DNA from 3 places in the Streptomyces sp. NPDC034099 genome. Region 1 is predicted to be linked to each of the others. Evidence: riboswitches for the same ligand, from Rfam matches in the RefSeq annotation. Region 1 holds a riboswitch; each other region holds the start of a gene.
The links. Region 1 has a riboswitch for cyclic di-AMP ahead of ACZ56V_RS18775 (M23 family metallopeptidase). Riboswitches for the same ligand answer to the same signal wherever they lie in the genome.
Positions count from the first base shown of each region.

Region 2: linked by a shared signal. The riboswitch ahead of ACZ56V_RS18070 (C40 family peptidase) and the one ahead of ACZ56V_RS18775 (M23 family metallopeptidase) in region 1 are both predicted to bind cyclic di-AMP.
Region 3: linked by a shared signal. The riboswitch ahead of ACZ56V_RS31330 (M23 family metallopeptidase) and the one ahead of ACZ56V_RS18775 (M23 family metallopeptidase) in region 1 are both predicted to bind cyclic di-AMP.

Region 1 covers NZ_JBVISR010000006.1:422-7,573, reverse strand. Annotated here, with positions in the region: gene ACZ56V_RS18780 (SGNH/GDSL hydrolase family protein) at 1-285, opposite strand, end outside; gene ACZ56V_RS18775 (M23 family metallopeptidase) at 536-1,486, opposite strand; cyclic di-AMP (ydaO/yuaA leader) riboswitch at 1,489-1,648, opposite strand; gene ACZ56V_RS18770 (tyrosine-protein phosphatase) at 2,073-2,870, shown strand; gene ACZ56V_RS18765 (DUF6126 family protein) at 2,897-3,016, opposite strand; gene ACZ56V_RS18760 (helix-turn-helix domain-containing protein) at 3,013-3,639, opposite strand; gene ACZ56V_RS18755 (aspartate aminotransferase family protein) at 3,713-5,098, opposite strand; gene dxs (1-deoxy-D-xylulose-5-phosphate synthase) at 5,099-7,039, opposite strand; partial or broken gene ACZ56V_RS18745 (flavodoxin-dependent (E)-4-hydroxy-3-methylbut-2-enyl-diphosphate synthase) at 7,065-7,152, opposite strand, start outside.
Region 2 covers NZ_JBVISR010000005.1:487,103-494,254, reverse strand. Annotated here, with positions in the region: gene ACZ56V_RS18100 (adenosylmethionine--8-amino-7-oxononanoate transaminase) at 1-741, opposite strand, end outside; gene bioB (biotin synthase BioB) at 734-1,936, opposite strand; gene ACZ56V_RS18090 (8-amino-7-oxononanoate synthase) at 2,087-3,214, shown strand; gene ACZ56V_RS18085 (DUF397 domain-containing protein) at 3,257-3,487, opposite strand; gene ACZ56V_RS18080 (helix-turn-helix domain-containing protein) at 3,509-4,369, opposite strand; gene ACZ56V_RS18075 (ATP-binding protein) at 4,586-5,098, shown strand; gene ACZ56V_RS18070 (C40 family peptidase) at 5,069-5,542, opposite strand; cyclic di-AMP (ydaO/yuaA leader) riboswitch at 5,546-5,688, opposite strand; gene ACZ56V_RS18065 (hypothetical protein) at 6,099-6,407, opposite strand; gene ACZ56V_RS18060 (ATP-dependent Clp protease proteolytic subunit) at 6,415-7,050, opposite strand.
Region 3 covers NZ_JBVISR010000013.1:112,066-119,217, reverse strand. Annotated here, with positions in the region: gene ACZ56V_RS31345 (bifunctional acetate--CoA ligase family protein/GNAT family N-acetyltransferase) at 1-721, opposite strand, end outside; gene ACZ56V_RS31340 (HPr family phosphocarrier protein) at 923-1,204, shown strand; gene ACZ56V_RS31335 (GntR family transcriptional regulator) at 1,371-2,066, opposite strand; gene ACZ56V_RS31330 (M23 family metallopeptidase) at 2,197-2,961, opposite strand; cyclic di-AMP (ydaO/yuaA leader) riboswitch at 2,974-3,138, opposite strand; gene ACZ56V_RS31325 (M16 family metallopeptidase) at 3,330-4,718, opposite strand; gene ACZ56V_RS31320 (M16 family metallopeptidase) at 4,715-6,082, opposite strand; gene ACZ56V_RS31315 (DNA topoisomerase (ATP-hydrolyzing) subunit A) at 6,418-7,152, shown strand, end outside.

The sequences.
Region 1 (7,152 bases):
GACCTCGTCGGGGTCGGTGCCGGGCCGGAGGATGTCGTTGCCGCCGGCCGCGAACGAGACCAGGTCCGGGGCGAGTCGTACGACCCGCGGGACCTGTTCCGCCACGATCTGGTCGAGGAGCCTGCCGCGCACGGCGAGGTTCGTGTACGTGAAGTCGCCCTCGGGGCGCCGGTCCGCGAGCAGTACGGCGAGCCGGTCGGCCCAGCCGAGGAACGCCCCGTCGGGGCCGGGATCGCCGACGCCCTCGGTGAAGCTGTCCCCCACCGCCACGTACGACCCGATCACTGCTCTGCTGTCACTCTTCGAATCGTCTGCCACATCGGCCCATGATTCACCTTGGAATGTGACCTACGCGACCGTAGGAAGGGGTTGACGGTCGGTGAGAAAGGCCACGCCTAAAGTGTTCGTCAATTCCGGAATACGGCGGAGGTCGGACACATCCACGGCCCGTACAGCCATGGCCGGATACGCCGAAGGCCGGACCCGGGGATCGGGGTCCGACCTTCGGGGCGCGGGGGCTGCGCGGAACCGGTCGTCAGACGGAGACGCCGTGCGAGCGCAGGAACGCGATCGGGTCGATGTCCGAGCCGTAGTCCGGCGTGGTGCGGATCTCGAAGTGCAGGTGCGGTCCGGTCACGTTGCCGGTGGCGCCCGAGAGGCCGACCTGCTGACCCGCCGTCACCGACTGACCGGCGGAGACGGAGAGCGAGGAGAGGTGGGCGTACTGGGCGTAGTGGCCGTCGGCGAGCTGGATGACGACCTGGTTGCCGTACGCGCCGCCCCAGCCGGCGGAGACGACGGTACCCGCGCCGACGGCCTTCAGCGAGGTGCCGGTCGGGACGACGAAGTCGGTGCCGGTGTGGTAGCCGCTGGACCACATGCTGCCGGACTGGTGGTACGGGGTGCCGACGGTGCCGCCCTCGACGGGGGAGGTGTAGCCGCTGGTGGTGCCCGCGGACTGGGTGCCGGTGTTCGAGGAGTCCGAGGAGGAGGCGGCCTTCTCGGCGTCCGTCGACTTCTGGGCCGGCTTCTCGGCGGCGGGCTTCTCGGCGGACTTCTGCGCGGGCTTCTGGGACTGCGCGGAGGACGGCGCCGACGACTTGGCGGCGTGGCCGCCGATCGAGAGCTTCAGACCGGGGTGGATCAGCGACGGGTCGGAACCGACGGCCTCGCGGTTGTCCGCGTAGAGCTTCTTCCAGCCGCCGTCGACGTGCTGCTCGTCGGCGATCTTCGAAAGGTAGTCACCGCTCTTCACGGTGTACGTCCGGGAATCCGAGTTCTTCTCGGCGCCGCTCGCGGCGGCCTTCTTGGCCGACGTCGGAACGGCCTGCACGGCCTGCTCGGAAACGGAGTGCGCGGGGGCGGCGTTGGCGGCGGCGGCGCCCATCAGCGGGAGCGCGAGCGCGGCGCCACCGGTTCCGGCGACGGCGATGGTGCGGGTCAGGCGCATGGCCCTGGTACGGCGGTGCTTACCCTTCGCGGGCATGGCGAATTCCTCTCCGGCGCCTGCGAGGTGAGCTGTCGGGTGCGGGCTGGAGATGCCCGGCCGCGTCGGAACGCGGCTTTACCCCAAGCCGTTCCGGGAACCGGAACAGGCAGTTCTACCTGTGGGTCCCCCGCTCCTGCCGTGTACGGGTGGTCGATGAGTGCGGGCTCCGGTCGGCGGCAGGATTAGGCGTCCGCCCGGATCGGTGGTGAACGTAAGGGACCAGGACGCACCGGGACAAGCGAGGGTTTCCCGCGACCGGCGTTCCGATTGATCCTTTACGGGAATGACCGGTAACCCTGCGTCGATTTCCGTCGCGTCGTTTTCCTGAAAGGCCCTTGGAATGCAGCCCAATTACGTGAACATGACGGGCCACGCACGGTCACGGATATGACGCTGCTCACGCGCTCCTCACGCACGCTCCGCCATTTCAGGGCCAGTTGTTATTAAGGCGCCAATTCGGACAGAAGGCTCTTATCGGCTCGCAATATCCCTCGGAGCACGATTTCACGCACGGGGGATGCCGTATCGTCGGGTCGTGCCCGCCGGCGAGCAGCGGCGGCGGGGTGGAGTGGGAGGAGCCCCCGTGACGCAGCAGGTCCCGTCGACCGAACCCGAGCTGACCGGTGTGCGCAACTTCCGGGACGTGGGCGGACTGCCGACCGTGGACGGGCGGCGGGTACGGCAGGGGGTGCTGTTCCGCAGCGGTCACCTGGCGCACGCCACCGGTGAGGACGCCGCGTTCCTGGCCTCCCTGGGCCTGCACACGGTCTTCGACTTCCGCAACGCGGCCGACCAGAAGCTCGACGGCCCGGACGTCGACCTGCCGGGCGTGCGCAATGTGAACCTGCCGCTGAGCGATCCGGCCGACGGCGCCGAGTTCTGGAAGATGGTCCGGGACGGAGACCTCGACCAGCTGCGCGAGATCCTCGCCGACGGCAAGGGCGCCGACCGGATGATCGGCTCCTACCGCTCGATCGTCACGGAGCGCACGGCGGAGCACTCCCGGATCCTGCACGCGCTCGCCGAGGACAGCGTCCCCGCGCTGATGCACTGCGCGGCCGGAAAGGACCGTGCGGGTCTGTCCATCGCCGTCACCCTGCTCGCCCTGGGCGTCGAGCGCGAGGCCGTCGTCGAGGACTACCTGAAGTCGAACGCCGCGCACCGCCGCTACAAGGTGCGCCGCAGCGGCTCCGCCGCCTCGGCCTACTCCCCCGAGGTCATGGAGCTGCTCAGCCCCCTGTTCGACGCGCGCGCCGAGTACCTGGCGGCGGCCTTCGAGACCATCGAGGAGACGTGGGGCGGCGTCGACGCGTACCTGGAGAAGGGCCTGCGGCTCACGCCCGGGACCCGGGAGCGGCTGCGCGAGCGGATGCTGGACTGAGCCGGGTCACCCGCTCGCGGACGGCGCTACTTGGCGCCCACCTCGAACAGCAGGTAGAGGAAGCCGCCGAAGACGTGCCCCAGGGCGATGTAGACGAGCAGTCGCACCCACAGGGCGCGCGGGAACTTCTCCTGCATGGTGCTCATGGCGTCTCTCCAGGGTTCGGGCCGGGGGCCGGGCCGAGGCACAGCGCGGCCGTCGGGCTCTGCAGCAGGGTGTGGACGAAGAGCAGCTCGACCCCGTCGGGGTCCTGCGCGGCGATCCGGTGCGGGGTCGTCGAGTCGAAGTGGGCGCTGTCCCCCGCGGTGAGCCGGTGCTCGGTGTCGCCGAGGCGCAGTCGCAGCCGGCCCCTGAGGACGTGGAGCCACTCCTCACCGGGGTGCACGCGCACGACGTCGCCCTCGGAGCCGTACGGCACCAGGACGCGCAGGGCGTGCATGCCGCGGCCCGGCGCCCCGGCCCGGTAGTACGTCCAGCCGCCCGCGCTCGTGGGCTCCATGTCGGCGGCGCGCACCACGGCGTCCCGGTCGGCGGCCGTCTCCCCCAGCAGCTCGGCGACGGTCGTACCGTAGACGCGGGCGAGGGAGAGCAGCATCGGCAGCGAGGGCTGGCGCTGCCCGGTCTCCAGGCGGGACAGGTGGGCGGGCGAGAGCCCTGCGGCGCGGGCCGCGGCCTCCAGGGTGAGGGCGGCCCGCCGCCGCAGCTCACGCAGCTGAGGTGCGACGGCGGTGACCGGCCCTTCGGCGGGGCCGGTCTCGGAGGGACTCATGCCTCCATTCAGCCCGATTCTTGCCCGCTGGGCAAATTTCTTGCCTCATAGGCAAAAGTTCCCAAAGTCCCTCTCAGCGGTTGGCCACCGCCTGCTTGACCAGGGTCTTCCCGAAGTCCCACATCAGGCCGCCGCCGTTGTGCGCGTCCTCCATCACCTCCGTGAAGGCGTCGACGAACCGGTCGGCGTCGGCGGTGTCGATGATCAGCGGTGGGATCAGCTTGATCACCTCCAGGTGGTCGCCGGACACCTGGGTCAGGATCCGGTGCCGCTGCAGCAGCGGCACGACCACCATCTGCGCGAACAGTCCCTTCCGCGCGGCCTGGAGCATCGTCCAGCGGCTGCGCAGCTTCAGGGACCGGGGCCGGCCGAACTCGATGCCGATCATCAGCCCGCGGCCCCGGACGTCGGCGAGCATTTCGTAGCGGTCCACCAGTTCCGCCAGCCGGGACTTCAGCCGCTCCCCCACCGCGGCCGCGTTCGCGACGATCTCCTCGTTCTCCATCACCGACAGCACCGCGAGCCCGGCGGCCATGGCCTGCGCGTTGGACCCGAAGCTCGCCGAGTGGACCTGCACGCGGTCCATCGAGGAGTACACCTTCTGGAAGATCCAGTCCTTGCCCAGGGTGGCCCCCACCGGCACGTACCCGCCGGACAGCGCCTTGGCGACGCAGACCAGGTCGGGTTCGACGCCGTCCGAGTGCTGGTAGGCGTAGAACCTGCCGGTCCGGCCGAGGCCCGTCTGCACCTCGTCGGCGATGAGGAGCGCCTTGTGCCGGCGCAGCAGCTCCTGCGCGGCGAGCAGGTAGCCGGGCGGGGCCTCGTGCACGCCCTTGCCCTGGACCGGCTCCACGATCAGGGCGGCCACGTCGCCCTTCCTCAGCTCGCGCGCCAGGGCGTCCAGGTCGCCGAGCGGGACGGCGGTGTCGGGCAGCAGGGGTGCGAAGCCCTTGCGGAAGCCGTCCTCGCCGTTGACGGAGAGCGAGCCGGTGGTGAGTCCGTGGAAGGCGTGCGTGCAGTACAGGATCCGCTGCCGGCCGGTCGCGTACCGGGCGAACTTCAGGGCGGTCTCGACGGCCTCGGTGCCGCTGTTGCCGAAGAAGACGCGGTCCAGGTGGGGGCTGTAGGAGAGCAGCTTCTCGGCCAGCAGTCCGGGCAGCGGCGGGCAGTCGAAGCGGGTCAGGTCGGCGAGCGAGGCGTCGAGGACGTCGTGCAGCGCCTTGCGGACGACGGGGTGGTGGCGGCCCAGGCCCATGACCGCGAACCCGGCGAGCATGTCCAGGTAGTCGTTGCCGTCCGCGTCCCAGAAGTGCGCGCCCTCGGCCCGCTCGTAGACCTTGTCGAAGCCGATGGTGTGCAGCATGCGCGGCAGCTGGTGGTTGAGGTGCCTGGCGTGCAGCTCGTACCGCTCGGCCCCGCGCTCGGCCAAGAGCGCGGCGAGGTCGAACTCCTTGGTCATTCAGTTCTCTCCTTGCGCTGGCATGACGATCCGTCCGTCGCCGGACTGTTCCACTGCCGGCCCGCCCGCCCCTTCGGCGAGGGCCAGGCTCGCGGCGATCCGGCCGGCGACGTCGACCGGGGTGAGGCCGATGTCCGCGAGCACTTCGGCGCGTTTGGCGTGCGCGAGGAACTGCTCGGGGATGCCGAAGCGGCGCACGGGGACGTCGACCTCGGCGTCGCCGAGCGCCAGGGCCACCGCGGAACCGACCCCGGCGGCACGGCTGTTGTCCTCGACGACGGCCACCAGCCGGTGCCGGGCCGCGAGGGGCGCGAGCGCCGGGTCGACGGGCTTGACCCAGCGGGGGTCGACGACGGTGCAGCCGATGCCGCGGGCCTCCAGGAGGTCGGCGGCCCCGAGGCAGACGGGCGCCATCACGCCCACGGACACGAGGAGCACCTCGGGCCGGTCCGCGGTGTGCAGGACGTCCAGACCGCCGATCCGGTCGACGGCGGGTACGGCGGGGCCGGCGGACTCCTTCGGGAAGCGCAGCAGCGTCGGCGCGTCGTCCACGGCGACCGCCTCGCGCAGCTGGGCGCGCAGCTGGTCGGCGTCGCGCGGCGCGGCGATGCGCAGCCCGGGGACGACCTGGAGGACGGACATGTCCCACATGCCGTTGTGCGAGGCCCCGTCGACGCCGGTGACGCCGGCCCGGTCCAGGACGAAGGTGACGCCGCAGCGGTGCAGCGCCACGTCCATCAGGAGCTGGTCGAAGGCGCGGTTGAGGAAGGTGGCGTAGACGGCGACGACCGGGTGCAGTCCGCCGGTGGCGAGACCGGCGGCGGACACGGCGGCGTGCTGCTCGGCGATGCCGACGTCCCAGACCCGGTCGGGGAAGCGCGCGGCGAACGGCGCCAGGCCGACCGGGTGCAGCATGGCCGCGGTGATCGCGACCACGTCCTCGCGCTCCTCGCCGATCCGGACGATCTCCTCACCGAACACCGAGGTCCAGGACGGCCCGCCGGCCGGGCTCAGCGGCTCGCAGGTGAGCGGGTCCATCACGCCGACGGTGTGGAAGTGGTCCTCCTCGTCGCGCAGGGCGGGTTCGTAGCCGCGGCCCTTCTCGGTGAGGCAGTGCACCAGTACCGGACCGTGGAAGCGTTTGGCACGGCGCAGCGCCGACTCGACGGCGCCGATGTCGTGCCCGTCGATCGGGCCGAGGTACTTCAGCCCGAGGTCCTCGAAGAGGCCCTGCGGCGCGAAGGCGTCCTTGAAGCCCTTCTTGGCGCCGTGCAGGGCCTCGTAGACGGTGTTGCCGACCACGGGCGTGCGCTGGAGCACGTCCTTGCCCCAGGCCAGGGCCCGCTCGTAGCCGTCGGTGGTGCGCAGGGTCGCCAGGTGGTTGGCGAGGCCGCCGATGGTCGGCGCGTACGAGCGTTCGTTGTCGTTGACGACGATGATCAGCGGCCGGTCCCTGGCCGCCGCGATGTTGTTCAGCGCCTCCCAGGCCATGCCGCCGGTGAGCGCGCCGTCCCCGATCACGGCCACGACGTGGCTGCGCTCCCCCCGCACCTGCCGCGCCTTGGCGAGGCCGTCGGCCCAGCCGAGGACGGTGGAGGCGTGGCTGTTCTCGATGACGTCGTGCTCGGACTCCTCGCGCGAGGGGTAGCCGGACAGGCCGCCCTTGCCGCGCAGCTTGGAGAAGTCCTGACGGCCGGTCAGGAGTTTGTGTACGTAGCTCTGGTGGCCGGTGTCCCACAGGATGCGGTCGTCCGGCGACTCGAAGACCCGGTGCAGGGCGACGGTGAGTTCCACCACGCCGAGGTTGGGTCCGAGGTGACCGCCGGTGCGGGCGACCGCGTGCACCAGGAAGTCACGTATCTCGTCGGACAGTTCACCGAGTTCCGCCTCGGACAGCGCTTTCAGGTCGCGTGGTCCCCGGATGTTCTCCAGAATCGTCACGCTCGGGCCCCCTTCGGTCCGCGTTTCAGCTCACGGTGACGGCCGGCTCCCCCGACGCGCCGTCCTTCTCCATCTGCTCGGCGATCCTCATCGCCTCCTCGATGAGGGTCTCC
Region 2 (7,152 bases), on a different contig from region 1:
CACCAGCAGCACGCCGTGCGCGTCGCACGCCTCCCGCAGCACACGCAGATACGCGGGGGAGTGGAAGCGCATCCCGCCCGCGCCCTGCACCACCGGCTCCACGATCACCGCGGCCAGTTCGTCGGCGTGCCGCTCGATCAGCGACCGCAGGTGGTCGGCGTACGTCTCCTCGTACTCCGTCGGCGGCGCGTCCGCGAAGACCTGGCGCGGCAGGACGCCGGACCACAGCTCGTGCATCCCGCCCTCCGGGTCGCACACCGACATGGGCTGCCAGGTGTCGCCGTGGTAGCCGCCGCGCCAGGTGAGCAGGCGGCGCTTGCCGGGGCGGCCGAGGGAACGCCAGTACTGCAGGCACATCTTCACGGCGACCTCGACCGACACCGAGCCGGAGTCGGCGAGGAACACGTGCTCCAGGCCCTCGGGCGACATGTCGACAAGGAGCTTCGCGAGCCGCACGGCGGGCTCGTGGGTGAGCCCGCCGAACATCACGTGGCTCATCCGCTCCAACTGCTCGCGCGCGGCCTCGTTCAGCACCGGGTGGTTGTAGCCGTGGATCGCCGACCACCAGGACGACATCCCGTCGACCAGTTCCCCGGAGCCGTCGGCGGGCCGCAGCCGGACCCCGCTCGCCGACTCCACGACGAGCGGGTCCTGCCGGCCGGGCATCGGCCCGTACGGGTGCCACACGTGCCGCCGGTCCAGCGCCAGCAGCTCGGCGACGTTCAACTCGGGCTCAGGCATTGGGCGCGAGATCCGTCCCGGCGCCCCGACGGCGTACCGCCACCAGGTCCGTACGGGGCTCCTCGGCGAGGCGCGGCGACGCCGGCGCGGCGGCGGGAGCGGGGGCGCACACCCCGCCACCGGCGTGCGAGCCGCAGCCCCCGGCTCCGCTGCCGTCCTCGTGCGAGCCGCAGCCGCCGTCCCGGGCGGCCGCGCGGTGCTCCGGCAGGGTGACCTCCCCGGCGCCCTCCACCTCGAAGCCGGCGTCCGCGATCATCTCCAGGTCGGCGTGGCCCGCCTGCCCCTCGCTGGTGAGGTAGTCGCCGAGGAAGATCGAGTTGGCCAGGTGGAGGGCGAGCGGCTGCATCGTGCGCAGGTGCACCTCGCGTCCGCCGGCGATGCGCACCTCGACGTCCGGGCAGACGAACCGCGTCATCGCCAGGATGCGCAGGCACCGCTGCGGGGTGAGGTGCCACTCCTTGGCGAGCGGCGTGCCCTCCATCGGAATCAGGAAGTTGACCGGCACCGAGTCCGGGTCCAGCTCCCGCAGTGAGAAGACCACGTCGACCAGGTCCTCGTCGCTCTCGCCCATGCCCGCGATGAGACCCGAGCAGGCGGACAGCCCGGCGGCGTGCGCCTTGTGCACCGTGTCCACCCGGTCGGCGTACGTGTGCGTGGTCGTGATGTCGCCGTACGTCGACTCGGAGGTGTTGAGGTTGTGGTTGTAGGCGTCCGCACCGGCCTCCCGCAGCCGCTCCGCCTGGCCGTCGGAGAGCAGCCCCAGGCAGGCGCACACCTCGACCGACTCGTTCTGCTCCTTGATGGCCCTGATGGTGTCCGAGACCCGGTCCACGTCCCGGTCGGTCGGACCGCGTCCGCTGGCCACCAGGCACACCCGCTTGGCGCCCCCGGACACGCCCGCCGCGGCGGCCGCGGAGGCCTGGTCGGGCTTGAGCCAGGTGTACTTGAGGATCTCCGCCTTGGAGCCCAGCCGCTGCGAGCAGTAGGAGCAGTCCTCGGGACACAGGCCCGACTTGAGGTTGACGAGGTAGTTGAGTTTCACCCGTCGGCCGAACCAGTGGCGGCGCACCTTTCCGGCCGCGGCCACCACGTCGAGCACGTCGTCGTCGGAAGTGGCGAGGACGGCGAGCGCCTCCTCGCGGGTCGGCGGCTCGCGCCGAAGCCCCTTGTCCACCAGCGTGTTCAGCAGATCCATGAGAGCCGATCCTGTCCTAAGGGGCCGTTCGCGGCCAAGGAGACTTCGCACAACACTGACAGATCGACGTGTGGGTATTGCCACACCTCGCGGGGGTGGCCGGACCGCTAATGTCTGTTCATTGCCTACAAAACACCGGAGGGCCGCCCCATGGCGTTCGGCTGGATCGACGAGCAGGACCGGGCGCGCCGCGAGGCCGGACTCGTCCGGGTGCTGCGCCCCCGTCCGGCGGTGTCGCCGCTGCTGGACCTGGCGAGCAACGACTACCTGGGGCTGGCCCGGCACCCGGAGGTCGTCGAGGGGGCGGCCGCGGCCGCGCGGACCTGGGGCGGCGGCGCGACCGGCTCGCGGCTGGTGACCGGGACGACCGCGCTGCACACCGAACTCGAACGCGAACTGGCCGAGTTCTGCGGGTTCGAGGCCGCGCTCGTCTTCTCCTCCGGCTACGCGGCCAACCTCGCCGCGGTCACCGCGCTGGCACCGCACGGCAGCCTCGTCGTCTCCGACGCGGGCAACCACGCCTCACTGATCGACGGGTGCCGGCTCGCCCGCGGCACCACCCAGGTCGTGGGGCACGCCGACCCGGACGCCGTGCGCAAGGCACTGGCGACGCACGACGGACCCGCCGTGGCCGTCTCCGACACGGTCTTCTCGGTCGACGGCGACGCCGCGCCCCTGGCCGCACTCGCCGACGCGTGCCGGGCGCACGGGGCCGGACTGGTCGTCGACGACGCCCACGGCCTCGGCGTCCTCGGTGACGGCGGCCGGGGCGCCCCGCAGGGTGCGGGCCTCGCGGGCCGGGACGACGTCGTCGTGACCGTCACGCTGTCCAAGTCGCTCGGTGCGCAGGGCGGCGCCGTGCTGGGCCCCGCCCGGGTGATCGACCACCTGGTCAACGCGGCCCGTACGTTCATCTTCGACACCGGACTCGCCCCCGCCGCGGCGGGGGCGGCCCTGGCGGCGCTCAGGCTGCTCGGCCGCGAGCCGGAGCGGGCCGCGCGGGCCCGCGCCGTCGCCGCCGAACTGCACGCGCGCCTGACCGCCGCGGATCTGGACGCCGTACGTCCGGACGCCGCGGTCGTCTCGGTGCGCGCGCCCTCCCCGGAGGGTGCCGTACGGTGGGCGGCCGACTGCCGGGCGGCCGGCCTGGCCGTGGGCTGCTTCCGCCCTCCTTCGGTGCCCGACGGCATCTCACGGCTCAGGCTGACCGCCCGCGGGGACCTCTCCGGGGAACAGATCGAACGCGCTGTACGGGTGATCGGCGACACGCGGCCATGAGTCGGCGGGACACGGCCGTGCGCCGTCGGGAGTACGCCGGGGTCAGTCCCGGTGGACGCCGGCGGTGAACGCGGTCCAGCTCCCGGGGGAGAAGAGCAGGGCGGGTCCGGCCGGGTTCTTGGAGTCGCGCACGGCGAGCAGCCCGGCCCAGCGGCCGGCCGACGGACGGGTCGTCTCCACACAGTTGTTCGCTCCGGTGCTGTAGCTGCTGCGCAGCCACCGCACACCGGTCATATCGGTGCTGACAGGGATGTTCCGGGGGCGTTCGGACATGAAGCCTGGCATGGTGCCTCCTTACGCGCCTGCCGCGGTCGCGGCGATGAAGTCCAACGAGTCCTCGGGCGAAAGGGCATGGATCAGAAGGGCGTTGAAGGCCTCGGTATAGGCCTCTAGGTCTTCTTTCCGTTCGAGGTGCAGGCTACTCGTCAAGTGGTCGAGAACAACCACGTCCAGATCAGAAGTGCTCGAAAAAGAGAAGATTACGAAAGGGCCGGTCACACCGATGTGCGCCCCGGCGGCAAACGGCAGGACCTGGAGGTGAACATGGGGGAGCCGGGCGGCCTCGACCAGTCTGTCCAGTTGACGGGCCATCACCCCGGGGCCGCCCACCTCCCGGCGCAGCACCGCCTCGTCCAGGACCGCGCTCAGCTCCAGGGGCGGCTCGCCGCGCAGCACGTCCTGGCGGGCCAGCCGGACCTCCACCAGCGTTTCCAGCCGTTCCGCCGGCATGCCGTCCACCGCGGCCCGCGTCACCGCCCGGGCGTACTCCGGCGTCTGGAGCAGGCCGGGCACCACCGTGGTCTCCAAGGTGCGCATCGCGCTGGCCTGCGACTCCAGGCTGATGAAGTCGCGGTAGGTCGGTGGCAGCACCCCGCGGTACGCGTGCCACCAGTGGTTGCGTCCCCCCGCGTCCTCGGAGCGCGCCAGCATCACCAGCAGCCCCCGCAGCTGTTCGTCGTCCACGCCGTAGACGTCCAGCAGTAACCGCACGTCGGCCGGTTTCACCCCGCTCGTCCCCGTCTCGATCCGGCTGACCTTCGACTGGTGCCAGCCCGCGAGCCGGGCCGCCTCGCCGCTGGTGATGCCCGCCGACATGCGCAGGGCGCGCAGTTCCGCGCCCAGCTTCCGGCGGCGCACCACGGGACCGTGCTGCATGGGACAACTCCCTTACTCCTTATGAGCCGCCCAAATACGCTCTGCCGTCGCAGAGTTCACCGCTTCGAGCGACAGATATATGCATATCTTGGTGGATCGCCGCCCTTCGCGGGTCCGGTGATGGCAGTCTGGCGACGAAGCACCAGTCCGGGACCGTACTCGAACCATCCGCTCCGTGTCGGGCCTGCGGTCCCGTGAGAAAGGGACGACGTCGCCATGGCAGACCATCTGGAAGCATCCGTCACTCTGCCGAGCGATCCCGCCTCGGTGGCCGCCGCGCGGACCTATGCGGTCGGCACCCTGGCGGAATGGGGGCTGCCGGGCGACGCGGACTTGTCCGAGACCGTGCGGCTCATCGTCTCCGAACTGGCGACCAACGCGGTCCAGCACACGTTCGGGCAGTCGCCCACCTTCACGGTGGACCTCGTCCTCGACCGCGACGAGCGGCTGCGTCTCGGTGTCACCGACAGCCACCCGCGCTTCCCCAAGCGGCTGCCCGCCGCCGTCCAGCAGGACAACGGGCGGGGCATGGTGATCATCCGCTGGCTGACCGCCGAGTGCGGCGGCAGGCTGCGGGTCCGGCCCACCCGCGAGGGCGGCAAGACCGTCTCCATCGAACTGCCCTGGACACCCCCGAGCGGGCCGGCGGCACCCGCGGGAGTGACGGCGGGGCAGAACGCCGTCACTCCCGCGGGCGGGCTACTTGACCCGGCCGTACCAGACGCTTGAGGTCCAGATCTTCTGCAGCCGCACCACGTCCCCGGTCTTCGGAGCGTGCCAGAGTCTGCCCTTCCCGGCGTAGATGCCCACGTGGTAGACGCTCCGGCCGGAGTGGAAGAACACGAGGTCACCCACCTTGCGACTCCTGGCGGAGATGTGGCGGGTCTTGTTGTACTGCTGCGCCGCGGTGCGTGGCAGCTTCTTGCCGGCCTTCTTGAACGAGTACAGCGTCAGGCCGGAGCAGTCGAACCGGTGGGGGCCGATGGCGCCCCAGCGGTACGGGGAACCCTTCTTGGAAGCGGCGATGTTGAGGGCCTTCGCCGCGTGGCTCGCCGCGGCCGCTTCGGAGGCGACACCGGGGACCACGACGGAGCCGCCCACGGCGGCGAGAGTGAGGGCCGAGGCCGTACCGGCACGAGCCATCAGCGACGGGACACGATTGAGCGCGGACATGCGCAACCCTTCGTCAGCCGCCTGTGAAGGATGACCTGTCGGATTCGGGCTGGCGAAGTTGCCCGGCCGCACGAGTGCGGCTTCACCCCAAGGACCGCTCGGTCCGGCACCTCTCACGGAGGCTGCCGTGCCGGCGACCCGTCGTGCTCGGGTCCTCCACTCCTGCCGATCCACTTCCCTCGCGACCGGTCGTCCGGACGGCGGCAGGACTCGGCGTCCGCCCGGACCGCCCCGCCGCTGCGGCGGGGGCTTGTCGTCAGTCACGGATTCTCGTCCCGTCCGAAGGGAAAATCCCAACGGAACGTGCCCTTTGTGTTGTTACATCCCACTCACCCGTTCGGGTCGCCACCCCGTGTTCGACGTGCTGCCGTGCCCGGCGACGGGCCCGGGACCAGCGGCGGAGGGGCGCGTTGCACCGGCCGGGCGCGGGGGCGCCGCAACTTCGGCCGGTCGGGAATCGGAGGTGTCCCTACGCCGAAAGGGGGTACGCCGTTTGGTCCGTTTCGACCCGGCGCCGAGTCGACCCCGCGCCGAGTCGCAGTCGACGCGGGCCTCCTCAACCCCCGGAGCGCGGCGGAAGGCCGACCCGTGCCGTCCGGCGCTCCCCGTCCAGCACCCGCAGCGCCCGGGCCAGGGTGGCGGCGTGCACCTCCGTCTCGCCGCGCCGGTGCATCAGCGCCAGCGCGTCACGCAGCGCCGCCGCCTTGCCGACCAGCGCCTGGGCGGCCCGCAGTCCGCCGTAGGTGTCGCCGTCCCGCCCGGGGTTGATGCGCCCGAGCAGGTCGACGACGTCCAGATAGCGGTCGATGACCTCGGCCTCGGCGCGGGTCAGGGCCGGCAGCGGGGGCAACTCGGGTGGCAGCACGGGCGGATCACCTCCCGCCGGGCGAGGCGGGGCGGGTCCCGCGGGCGGGCACGATCCGGTCCACCAGGCCGTACGCCACCGCCTGTCGGGCGTCGAGGACCGTTTCCCGCTCGATGTCTTCGGACACCTGCTCGGGGCTGCGGCCCGTGTGCCGTACGAGGATCTCCTCCATGCGGGTGCGGATGCGGACCAATTCGTCGGCGTGGACGGCCAGGTCGCTCGCCTGCCCCTCCACCGGTTCGGTGAGCGCCGGCTGGCGGATCACCACCCGGGCGCCCGGCAGGACGGCGCGCTTGCCGGGGGTGCCCGCCGCCAGCAGCACCGCGGCGGACGGACCGGCCTGCCCGAGGCAGGTCGTCGCCACGTCGCAGGCGACGTAGCGCATCGTGTCGTAGATCGCCGTCATGGCGGTGAAGGAGCCGCCGGGCGAGTTGACGTAGAGCTCGATGTCCCGGTCCGGTGCCTGGTGCTCCAGGTACATGAACTGCGCCATCACGTCGTTCGCGGAAGTCTCGTCGACCGGTGTCCCGAGGAAGACGATCCGCTCCTGGAGCAGCTTGGAGTAGGGGTCCGACGTCCGGGTCCCGGAACTCGTGCGTTCGGTGAACTCGGGCAGGACATGGCGGGCGGACGGTCGGGTCATGACGAACCCCTCCTCGTGGCAGAGCCGTCTTCGGCTGCGCGCTCTCCGTAAAAAATGTACAGGACGTACGCTTCCCGGGAGTGGATTCGGACGGAACCGTAA
Region 3 (7,152 bases), on a different contig from region 1:
TGTACCCCGCGTCCCGGATGTTGCCGAGGATGCTGCGGCCGACGCCGCCCGGGGTGCGGCCGGTGCCGACGACCGCGACCGAGCCGGGCTGCAGCAGCCGCTGGACGGAACGGGCCTCCGCGCGGTGCTCGCGCGCGTACTGCACGGCGAGCGAGCGGTCGGTGGGTTCGAGATCGAACTCCAGGCGGACCACCCCGTCCTCGAAGCTCCGCTTCTGGGTGTACCCGGCGTCCATGAAGACTTTGATCATCTTGTTGTTGGCGGGCAGGACCTCGGCGGCGAAGCGGCGGATGCCCCGCTCGCGGGCGACGGCGGCGATGTGCTCCAGCAGGGCCGAGGCGACGCCGCGCCCCTGGTGGGCGTCCTGGACGAGGAAGGCGACCTCGGCCTCGTCGGCCGGGGAGGTGGCGGGCGTTCCGCCGGCCCCGATCCGGTCGTAGCGTACGGTGGCGATGAACTCGCCGCCGATGGTGGCCGCGAGTCCCACCCGGTCCACAAAGTCGTGGTGCGTGAAGCGGTGGACGTCCTTGGCGGACAGGCGAGGGTACGGCGCGAAGAAGCGGTAGTACTTCGACTCGTCGGAGACCTGCTCGTAGAAGCTGACCAGGCGCTCGGCGTCATCAACGGTGATGGGGCGGACGCGCGCGGTGCCGCCGTCGCGCAGCACCACGTCGGCTTCCCAGTGGGCGGGGTACTCGTGCCGGTCCGACGAGGTCTGCATGGGCCCCAGAGTACGGCTCGCGTCCGACAACGGCGCGGGGCAGTCTGTGGGGGACACGAGCTCGGACCGAGGCCGCGGTCCGAGCACCGTACGGGACGGCGCACACGCCCGTCCCGGCTTGCTTCACGATGTGGGAAACTGGTCTAGACAACACTGGTCTAGACAACTCCAACCCTCTGAACACCTGAAGGGCAGCATCACATGGCTGAGCGCCGCGTCAACGTCGGCTGGGCCGAGGGTCTCCACGCCCGCCCCGCCTCCATCTTCGTCCGAGCCGCCACGGCCACAGGCGTCCCGGTGACGATCGCCAAGGCCGACGGGTCCCCCGTCAACGCGGCCTCCATGCTGGCCGTCCTCGGCCTCGGCGCCCAGGGTGGCGAGGAGATCGTCCTCGCCTCCGACGCCGAGGGCGCGGAGGCCGCCCTGGACCGGCTGGCGAAGCTGGTCGCCGAGGGGCTCGAGGAGCTTCCCGAGACCGTCTGAGCCCGACCGATGGCACCACCGAAAGGCCCGCCGGGACACCGGACGGGCCTTTCGCGTCATTTCTCTTCTGTTTCTCTGCCCTTTCGGTTCGCCCGTCCGTTCGCCCTGTTTACGGCAGCAGAAAACACCGGGCGGAATTCCCCGCCCTTTGTATACGGCACCCGCGTTACCGGCGCGGGCCCGCCGTGTTTACGGGATGTTGCGCATTCCTCACACGCTCCGTCCGCCCGCCGCCGGAGGCGAAGCGCAGCCGGTGCGCGGACGCCGACCGCTCGATGTGCAGGGTCATGAGCGCCCGCGCGCGTTCGCCGTCACCCCGGGCCACCGCATCGGTGATCGCGCCGTGCTCCGCCCAGTACTCCACCGGGCCGACCGGTGCCTCCACGACGTACATCCAGGCGATCTTGTGGCGGAGCTGGGTCAGCAGCGCCGTCAGGGAGGGGCTGTCGGCCGCGCGGGCGAGGGTCTCGTGGAACCAGCCGCCCAGTGAGCGCAGCTCCTCGCCGGTGCCCTGCCTGGCCCGCTCCTGCCCCAGCCTGACCAGGCCGCGCAACACCCTGAGGTGGGCCTCGGTGCGCCGCCGGGCGGCCCGGGCGGCTCCGAGCGGCTCCAGGAGCGTGCGCGTCTCCAGCAGGTCGGCGGCCTCCCGCTCGGTCGGTTCCGCCACGCACGCGCCCGCGTGCCGCCGGGTCACCACGAAGCCCTCGGCCTCCAGCGTGCGCAGGGCCTCGCGGACGGGGACGCGGGAGACGCCGTAGCGGCGGGCGAGGAGTTCCTCGGTGAGCCGGCTCCCGCGGCCGTGTACGCCGGTGACGATGTCGTCCCGGATCGCCGTGCACACGGAATGCGCCGGAATACGCATGAGCGACCTCCCCTTGACCCCCGCGAAACGCCGGTGATTGACGTGTGTTGCACGACCCCAGGCCAATCAAGCGATATTAAATGCGAAAAGCCCCGGCTCGGGAAGCCGGGGCTTTCGGACGTCGTCTCTGTCAGACGTTCACGCCGTGGGAGCGGAGGTAGGCGACGGGGTCCATGTCCGAGCCGTACTCGGGGCTCGTACGGGCCTCGAAGTGCAGGTGGGGTCCGGTGACGTTGCCGGTGGCGCCGGAGAGACCGATCTGCTGGCCGGGCTCGACCGACTGGCCGACCGAGACGCCGATGGACGACAGGTGCCCGTACTGCGTGTACGTGCCGTCGTGCATCTTGATCACGACCTGGTTGCCGTACGCCCCGCCCCAGCCGGCCTCGACGACGGTACCGACGCCCACCGCGTGCACGGTCGTGCCGCTGGAGGCGTGGAAGTCGATGCCGGTGTGGCTGCCGGAGGACCACAGGGAACTGCCGGCCTGGTAGGCGGTGGAGACGTACGAGGCGGTGATCGGCGCGACGAAGGTGTTGAGGCGCTTGCGCTCCGCCTCCCGCGCGGCGCGCTCCTTGGCCTCGCGCGCCTCCTTGGCCGCCTCGGCCGCGCGCTCGCGGGCCGCTTCCCGGGCCGCCTCGCGGGCGGCGGCGTCCGCGGCCGCCTGCCGCTGGGCGACGGCCTGGGCGTCTATCTCGTCGGCCACTGAGTCGCCGATGGTGACGACCGGGGTGAGGCCGCTCTGCTCCACCGCGGGCTCGGCGGCGAGCGCCGGGGCGGCGAGGGTGCCGACGACGCCGGTGGTGGCGAGGGCCGCGACTCCCGCCGCGCGGGCGGTGGTGCGGTGCACCCGGCCGGTACGGCGGTGCTTCCCGGTGGCGCGCGTGAACGCCATGTAGAGGCTCGTCCTTTCCTTCCCTCTCGCCTACCGGGTTAGCTGACGGGTTCGGAGGTGGAAGGTCTCCTACGGACCCCCTCGCTCTGCGCGCGGGCGTCCGATTCACCCCAGGGACTGCGTTGGGTCCCCGGCTCCCCTGGCTCGCGCCGTACGGGGACTCGGCGATGGCTGTCCGGTGCCGCGGGCGCGGCGCACTGCCTGACGAACAGCCCGGAAGACGCTAAGCGCGGCTGCGTTCAATTCTCAAACGCAACAGGCTTTTTGTAGCGCACGCCACAGGGCAGACAGGCAACCACTCCCCCAATACGGACAAACGGTGGCCCTGGTGACACTCCGGTCACCAGGGCCACCACACGCGCGTGCCGCTACTCGGCCGCCACCACGGTGACTTCGCCGATGCCGAGGGCCTCGACGGGCTCCTTGATCTGCGCCGCGTCGCCGACGAGGACCGTCACGAGGCGGTCCACCGGGAAGGCGTTCACGACCGCCGCGGTGGCCTCCACGGTGCCCGTGGCGGCCAGTTGACGGTAGAGCGTGGCCTGGAAGTCGTCCGGCAGGTGCTGCTCGACCTGGTCGGCCAGCGTGCTCGCCACGGCCGCCGCCGTCTCGTACTTCAGCGGCGCCACGCCCACCAGGTTCTGCACGGCCACGTCACGCTCGGCGTCGGTGAGCCCCTCCGCGGCGAGCTTGCGCAGCACCGTCCACAGGTCCTCCAGGGCGGGACCGGTGTTGGGGGTGTCGACGGACCCGCTGATGGCGAGCATCGCGGCGCCCGTGCCGTCCGGCGCGGACCGCAGGACCTGGCCGAACGCCCGTACGCCGTAGGTGTAGCCCTTCTCCTCACGCAGGACGCGGTCCAGACGCGAGGTGAGGGTGCCGCCGAGGCAGTAGGTGCCGAGCACCTGCGCGGGCCACACGCGGTCGTGCCGGTCGGCGCCGGTGCGGCCGATCAGCAGCTGCGTCTGGACGGCGCCGGGACGGTCCACGATGACGACGCGGCCCCGGTCGTCGGCGGTCACCGGGGGGACGGGGCGCGGCTCGGCGGTCGAGCCGGTCCACGCGCCCAGGGTGTCGCCGAGCAGCGCGTCCAGGTCGACGCCGGTGAGGTCGCCGACGACCACCGCGGTGGCGGTCGCGGGGCGGACATGCCGCTCGTAGAAGGCGCGTACGGCCGCCGAGTCGATGGCCGCGACCGTCTCCTCGGTGCCCTGGCGCGGGCGCGACATGCGCGAGTCGGCCGGGAACAGCTCCTTGGAGAGTTCCTTGGCGGCGCGCCGGGAGGGGTTGGCCAGCTCGTGCGGGATCTCGTCGAGCCGGTTGCGCACCAGCCGTTCGACCTCGCTGTCCGCGAAGGCGGGTGCCCTGAGGGCGTCGGCGACCAGGCCGAGGGCCTTGGCCAGGCGCGAGGCGGGCACCTCCAGGCTCAGCCGGACGCCGGGGTGGTCGGCGTGCGCGTCCAGGGTGGCGCCGCAGCGCTCCAGCTCGGCGGCGAACTCCTCGGCCGAGTGCTTGTCGGTGCCCTCGGAGAAGGCCCGCGCCATGATCGTGGCGACGCCGTCGAGTCCGGCGGGCTCGGCGTCCAGGGGGGCGTCGAGGAGCACCTCGACGGCGACGACCTGCTGGCCGGGGCGGTGGCAGCGCAGCACGGTGAGGCCGTTGTCGAGGCTGCCGCGCTCGGGGGCGGGGAACGCCCACGGCTTGGGCTCGCCGGCCTGCGGCTGGGCGTGGAATTCCATGGTGGCGAGCTCGGTCACTTGGCCGCCTCCTCGTTCTCGTCGGTGGCGTCGGTCGTGTCGGCGTCGGTCTCGTCGGCGGGAGTGGTGGGCTCGTAGACGAGCACCGCGCGGTTGTCGGGGCGCAGGCGGGCCTTGGCGACCTCCTGGACCTCCTGCGCGGTCACCTCGAGGACCCGCTGCACGGCGGTGAGGGCCAGCTGCGGGTCGCCGAACAGGACGGCGTACCGGCACAGTTCGTCCGCGCGGCCCGCTACCGTGCCCAGGCGGTCCAGCCACTCGCGTTCCAGCTGGGCCTGGGCGCGCTCCATCTCCTCGGCCGTGGGGCCCTCCTCGGCGAACCGGGCCAGCTCCTCGTCGATGGCCGTCTCGATGACCGGGACCTCCACGTCGCCGGACGTCTTCACGTCCAGCCAACCCAGGGAGGGTGCCCCGGCGAGCCGCAGCAGGCCGAACCCGGCGGCGACGGCGGTGCGGTCGCGGCGTACGAGCCGGTTGTACAGGCGGGACGACTCGCCGCCGCCCAGGACGGTCAGGGCCAGGTCGGCCGCGTCGCACGCGCGCGTGCCGTCCTCCGGCAGGCGGTAGGCCGCCATCAGGGCGCGGGCCGGAACCTCCTCCTCGACGATCTCGCGCACTTGCCCGCCCATGACGTCGGGCAGCGCACCGTCCCGCGGAGGCTGCTTGCCGTCGTGCGAGGCGATGGAGCCGAAGTACTTCTCGATCCAGGCGAGCGTCTGCTCCGGGTCGATGTCGCCGACGACCGACAGCACCGCGTTGTTCGGCGCGTAGTAGGTGCGGAAGAACGCGCGCGCGTCCTCCAGGGTCGCCGCGTCCAGGTCCGCCATCGAACCGATCGGCGTGTGGTGGTAGGGGTGCCCCTCCGGGTAGGCGAGGGCGGTCAGCTTCTCGAAGGCCGTGCCGTAGGGGACGTTGTCGTAGCGCTGGCGCCGTTCGTTCTTGACGACGTCCCGCTGGTTCTCCATCGACTCCTCGTCCAGGGCGGCCAGCAGGGAGCCCATGCGGTCGGCCTCCAGCCAGAGGGCGAGCTCCAGCTGGTGGGCGGGCATGGTCTCGAAGTAGTTGGTCCGCTCGAAGCTGGTGGTGCCGTTGAGAGAACCGCCGGCGCCCTGCACCAGCTCGAAGTGACCGTTGCCCTTGACCTGGGCGGAGCCCTGGAACATGAGGTGCTCGAAAAGGTGAGCCAGGCCGGTGCGCCCCTTGACCTCGTGGCGCGAGCCAACGTCGTACCAGAGGCACACCGCCGCGACCGGGGTCAGGTGGTCCTCGGAGAGCACCACGCGCAGGCCGTTGGCCAGGCGGTGTTCGGTCGCTGTCAGGCCGCCGGAGCCTGCCTGGGCTGTGGCCGTGTGACCCATGGGCATGTACGTCCCTTCGATCGCGAGATCCTGGTGGAGTCACTGGGTGAACCACCTGGTGGAATCAGTGGGCGGAACTGCGGAATTCCGCCGATCCTGCCACTGTATGCAAGCGTGCGGGCCGCCGGTGGAGTTCCCGGACCTCGTACGCCGAGAGCGAGAACGCGGTTGGCGGGCCGCCGGAGACGGCTGCGCGGACGGCGCCCCGGGACGAGGGCGTACCCTGCGGGCAGCGCCGGGCCGGCAGCCCGTGACGGGTCCTGGTCGGTCGCTGTCAGTGCCGCAGTCCACAATGGACGGCGTCAGATCACCGTTCACGCTTCAGCAAGGAGCCGGCAGCGATGGCCCGCCGTAGTACGAAGACCCCGCCGCCCGACGACTCGTACGAGGAGAAGATCCTCGACATCGACGTCGTCGACGAGATGCAGGGCTCCTTCCTCGAGTACGCGTACTCGGTCATCTACTCCCGTGCACTGCCGGACGCCCGCGACGGCCTCAAGCCGGTGCACCGCCGCATCGTCTACCAGATGAACGAGATGGGCCTGCGGCCCGAGCGCGGCTACGTGAAGTGCGCCCGTGTCGTCGGCGAGGTGATGGGCAAGCTGCACCCGCACGGCGACGCGTCGATCTACGACGCGCTGGTGCGCATGGCCCAGCCGTTCTCGATGCGCGTGCCCCTGGTGGACGGCCACGGCAACTTCGGCTCGCTGGGCAACGACGACCCGCCGGCCGCCATGCGGTACACGGAGTGCCGGATGGCCGAGGCCGCCGGCCTGATGACGGAGTCCATCGACGAGGACACCGTCGACTTCGCCCCCAACTACGACGGCCAGGAGCAGGAACCGGTGGCGCTGCCCGCCGCCTTCCCGAACCTGCTGGTCAACGGCGCCTCGGGCATCGCGGTCGGCATGGCCACGAACATGCCGCCGCACAACCTGCGCGAGGTGATCGCGGCGGCCCGGCACCTGATCCGGCACCCGAACGCCGACCTGGACGCGCTGATGAAGCACGTACCGGGCCCCGACCTGCCCACCGGCGGCCGGATCGTCGGCCTGCCGGGTATCAGGGACGCGTAC